Regions from separate parts of the Providencia sp. R33 genome, predicted to be linked through region 2. Evidence: predicted binding sites of a transcription regulator. Region 2 holds the regulator's gene; the other holds the start of a gene.
The links. The regulator sigma-54, encoded in region 2, starts transcription at its own class of promoters, with help from an activator protein. The targets are predictions, from matches to a motif close to GTTGGCACANNTTTCGCTNT.
Positions count from the first base shown of each region.

Region 1: the regulator sigma-54 is predicted to act here: its motif matches at 733-752, upstream of glnA (glutamate--ammonia ligase).

Region 1 covers NZ_CP072453.1:4,014,685-4,017,099, reverse strand. Annotated here, with positions in the region: gene J6836_RS22810 (PadR family transcriptional regulator) at 1-518, shown strand, start outside; gene glnA (glutamate--ammonia ligase) at 876-2,285, shown strand.
Region 2 covers NZ_CP072453.1:2,924,983-2,927,397, forward strand. Annotated here, with positions in the region: gene lptB (LPS export ABC transporter ATP-binding protein) at 1-371, shown strand, start outside; gene rpoN (RNA polymerase factor sigma-54) at 415-1,857, shown strand; gene hpf (ribosome hibernation promoting factor) at 1,880-2,167, shown strand; gene ptsN (PTS IIA-like nitrogen regulatory protein PtsN) at 2,262-2,415, shown strand, end outside.

The DNA of each region.
Region 1 (2,415 bases), 1.1 Mb from region 2:
AAGGTCGTGGAAGAGGCAAAGGCCTACGCCGCCTATTCGACCACGGCGATCTTCACATTATGGTACTTTCATTGGTCGCGAAAAAACCGAGCTATGGCTATGAAATTATCAAAGACATCCAAGAAGCCTCAAACGGCCTCTATGTCCCAAGCCCGGGTGTTATTTATCCAACACTAACACTGTTGGAAGAACAAGGCTTTTTAGAGTCTCAAATTGTTGAGCGCAATCGCAAAAGTTTTACGATTACGCCGGAAGGCGCTGCGCACTTAGCACAGAATAAAGAAACAGAAGCGGTAATTGCTCGCAAGCTGGCAAAAGCACGTGATATGCAGCAAGGCAGTAATTTAGCAGAAGACATCGAAATGGCGGTCAGCCGTTTTAAAGCCCTGCTGCGCCACAAAATGGTTCTGAAACAACTGAATGAAGAACAAACGCGCCAAATTGCTTCCATCATTAATGATGCAGTGAAACAAATTGAAGAAGTGAATACATTATTAACCAACAGTGATGATGAATAACATCTCCTCGCGCGTTAAATAATGTCTGCCAATTCAGCTTTGGGCTTATATATTAAGCACAAAGCTGGTCTTTTCTCTCTATCCCCATCCTTGAGCGCACCAAAATAATGCAAACCATCGCAAAACCGCACCAATACAGTGCAATCTGCAGCTATTTTTAACTCAATCGATTGACATTCCTTCGTAACAATCAGTATTTACTCTTCTTTTAAAAGTTGGCACGCTTTTCGCTTATAGTATTCATAGTGAGCGAGCAACGTATATTAATGTGATTAATCACCGCCGCCACGCCAGACAAACCAACAAACGCAAAATATGATGCGATTTGTTGATTAGACCCGACCAGGAGAGCCGAGAATGTCCGCTGAACATGTTTTATCGTTAATTAAAGAGCACAATGTAAGATTTATTGATCTGCGTTTTACCGACACGAAAGGTAAAGAGCAACATATCACTATCCCTGCTCACCAAGTTGACGAAGACTTCTTTGAAGAAGGCCAGATGTTCGACGGTTCATCAATTGGTGGCTGGAAAGGTATCAACGAATCTGACATGGTACTGATGCCAGATGCATCTACCGCAATGTTAGACCCATTCTTTGCTGATGTGACCTTAATTATCCGTTGCGATATTTTAGAGCCGGGTACCATGCAAGGTTACGACAGAGATCCACGTTCCATTTCCAAACGTGCGGAAGATTTCCTGCGTTCAAGCGGTATCGCTGACATCGTGTTATTTGGCCCAGAACCTGAATTCTTCGTTTTTGACGATATTCGTTTCGGTAACAACATGCACGGCAGCTACTACCATATCGATGATATCGAAGCAGCATGGAACACAGGCACAAAATACGAAGGCGGCAATAAAGGCCACCGTCCAGCGGTTAAAGGCGGTTACTTCCCAGTGCCACCGGTTGACTCATCACAAGACTTGCGTTCTGCAATGTGTACCACAATGGAAGAGATGGGCTTAGTTGTTGAAGCTCACCACCATGAAGTGGCAACCGCAGGCCAAAACGAAGTCGCTACGCGCTTTAATACCATGACCAAAAAAGCGGATGAGACTCAAATTTATAAATATGTCGTTCACAATGTTGCGCATGCCTACGGCAAAACAGCGACCTTTATGCCGAAACCATTAGTGGGTGATAACGGTTCAGGTATGCACTGCCACATGTCTTTATCAAAAGACGGCGTGAACCTGTTTGCGGGTGACAAATACGGCGGTTTATCTGAAATGGCGCTGTACTACATCGGCGGTATTATTAAACACGCACGTGCGCTGAACGCATTTACCAACCCAACAACTAACTCATACAAACGTTTAGTTCCAGGCTTTGAAGCACCCGTTATGCTGGCTTACTCAGCACGTAACCGCTCTGCATCTATCCGTATCCCTGTGGTTGCAAGCACCAAAGCACGCCGTATTGAAGTGCGCTTCCCAGACCCAGCGGCTAACCCATACTTGGCGTTTGCTGCGCAGTTAATGGCAGGTCTTGATGGCATCATCAATAAGATCCACCCAGGTGATGCAATGGACAAAAACTTGTATGACTTACCACCAGAAGAAGCGAAAGAAATCCCAACTGTTGCGGGCTCTTTAGATGAAGCGCTGGCTGAGCTGGATAAAAATCGCGAGTTCTTAACCCGTGGTGGTGTGTTTACGAATGACGCTATCGATGCATACATTGAATTAACCCGTGCCGACATCCAACGTGTTCGTATGGCACCGCACCCTCTCGAATTTGAAATGTACTACAGTGTGTAACACGCCGTTCCACTGATAGTCTTTGTTGCCGTGAAGCACTTGCCCCATCTTTTGATGGGGCCTTTTCTCTCTACTGCACCAAAGAGGCAAAATCAAATATCGGTTGTTTGGTCTATCAGGTATAATGCAC
Region 2 (2,415 bases):
AAGAGTTAATGGAAGAGTTTAGCATCACACATCTTCGCGACAGCATGGGGCAATCCCTTTCAGGTGGTGAACGCCGCCGTGTTGAGATAGCAAGAGCCCTTGCCGCTAACCCAAAATTCATCTTATTGGATGAACCCTTTGCTGGGGTTGACCCAATTTCTGTCTTGGACATTAAAAAAATTATCCAACATTTACGTGACTACGGCCTCGGTGTTTTGATTACCGACCATAATGTCCGTGAAACGTTAGATGTGTGTGAAAGAGCTTATATTGTGAGCCAAGGCCACCTTATCGCTCATGGCACACCAACGATGATCTTGGAAAATGAGCAAGTGAAACGCGTATACCTAGGTGAAGGTTTCCGTTTATAAATCGTATGTCGTATTTCGTTGTTAGGGAGAAGAAAACAGTTTCATGAAGCAAAGTTTGCAGCTCAGAGTCAGTCAACAACTTGCGATGACCCCTCAATTGCAGCAGGCGATCCGTCTATTGCAACTTTCTACGCTTGAGCTTCAACAAGAAATCCAACTCGCATTGGAAACCAACCCGCTTCTTGAACAGGAAGAGTTAGGTTCTGAAACTGACTCTATTGATTCTCTCAACACCACTGATGGCAGCGAAATCGATACTAAAGACGCTTTAGAAAACAATGATATGCCTGATGAACTCCCTCTCGATGCCGATTGGGATGAAATCTATACTGCAGGCACACCATCAGGCACCAGCAATGATTACAGCTTCGATGAATTGCCTGTTTACCAAGGTGAAACCACGCAAACTCTGCAAGATTATCTAACGTGGCAATCAGATCTCACCCCGTTTACAGATACAGACCGTGCGATTGCCACCGCAATTATTGATTCTATAGATGATTCCGGCTATCTCACCACATCAATCTCTGATATACATGAAGGGATTGATAACCCTGAAATTACCCTAGAAGAAGTCATTGCAGTGCTAAAGCGTATTCAACACTTTGACCCGCTTGGTGTTGCTGCACAAGATTTAAAAGAATGTTTGTTAATCCAGCTTTCTCTCTACCCAAAAGAAACGGGTGGGTTACAAGAAGCAAGGCTAATCATTAGTAATCATATTGATTTACTGGCTAACCGTGATTTTAGACAACTTAGTAAGCTAACGCGGTTAAAGGAAGATGCGCTAAAAACAGCTATCGATTTGATTTTAACGTTGAATCCAAAGCCAGGACAGTCTATCAATACTGGCGAATCGGAATATGTTATTCCTGATGTTTTAGTGAAAAAAATAGCAGGACACTGGCAAGTTGAACTAAATACAGATAGCATTCCTAAACTAAGTATTAACAATCATTATGCTTCTATGGCAAATAGTTCAGCTAGCGATGATGACACACAATACATTCGCAGCCATCTGCAAGATGCAAAATGGTTGATTAAAAGCTTAGAAAGCCGCCATGAAACTCTATTAAAAGTGGCGACCTGTATTGTTGAACAGCAACAAGAATTCTTTGAGCTGGGAGAGGAACACATGAAACCCATGATACTGGCAGATATTGCCTATCAAGTGGACATGCATGAATCCACCATCTCTCGAGTGACAACTCAAAAGTTTCTCCACAGCCCACGAGGCATTTTTGAGTTGAAGTATTTTTTCTCCAGCCATGTTAGTACGGATACAGGTGGCGAAGCCTCCTCTACCGCAATTCGGGCCCTGGTGAAAAAACTGGTTGCTGCGGAAAACCCCGCAAAACCATTGAGTGACAGTAAATTGACGAGTATGCTGGAAGAACAAGGTATTCAAGTGGCTCGTCGTACTGTTGCTAAGTATCGTGAATCGTTATCTATTCCGCCCTCAAACCAGCGTAAACAACTGGTTTAATTGATAAAATAAGGAAGGTTGTATGGAATTTCAGATTACTGGACACAATATTGAAGTTACTCCAGCACTGCGTGAAACTGTTGAGAAAAAGCTCAGTAAATTAGGGCAACTGTTCGACCGTATTAACAGTATCCAAGTCGTCCTGAAAGTTGAAAAAGTTCAGCAAATTGCTGAAGCAACCGTGCAAGTTAATGGGGCGGAGCTCCATGCATCAGCGGAAGAAAATGACATGTATGCCGCTATCGATTTACTGGTAGACAAACTGTCACGCCAATTAACCAAACATAAAGAAAAACTGAGACAACATTAATACATTGATGCGGCTTACTCGTTAAGCCAATGAATGTTTCAAACCAGATGGTGGCATACACCATCTGGTTTTGTAGTCCTAAGTGAACAATAAAATGAATAGTGATATAGAAATCCAATTAAACGACGTTTTATCATCAGCCTGTACACGTAATAATATTGTGTGCACCAGTAAAAAAAGAGCCCTAGAAATTATTAGTGAGCTGGCTGCCGTTGAATTGGAATTACCTGAAAATACGGTATTTGAAG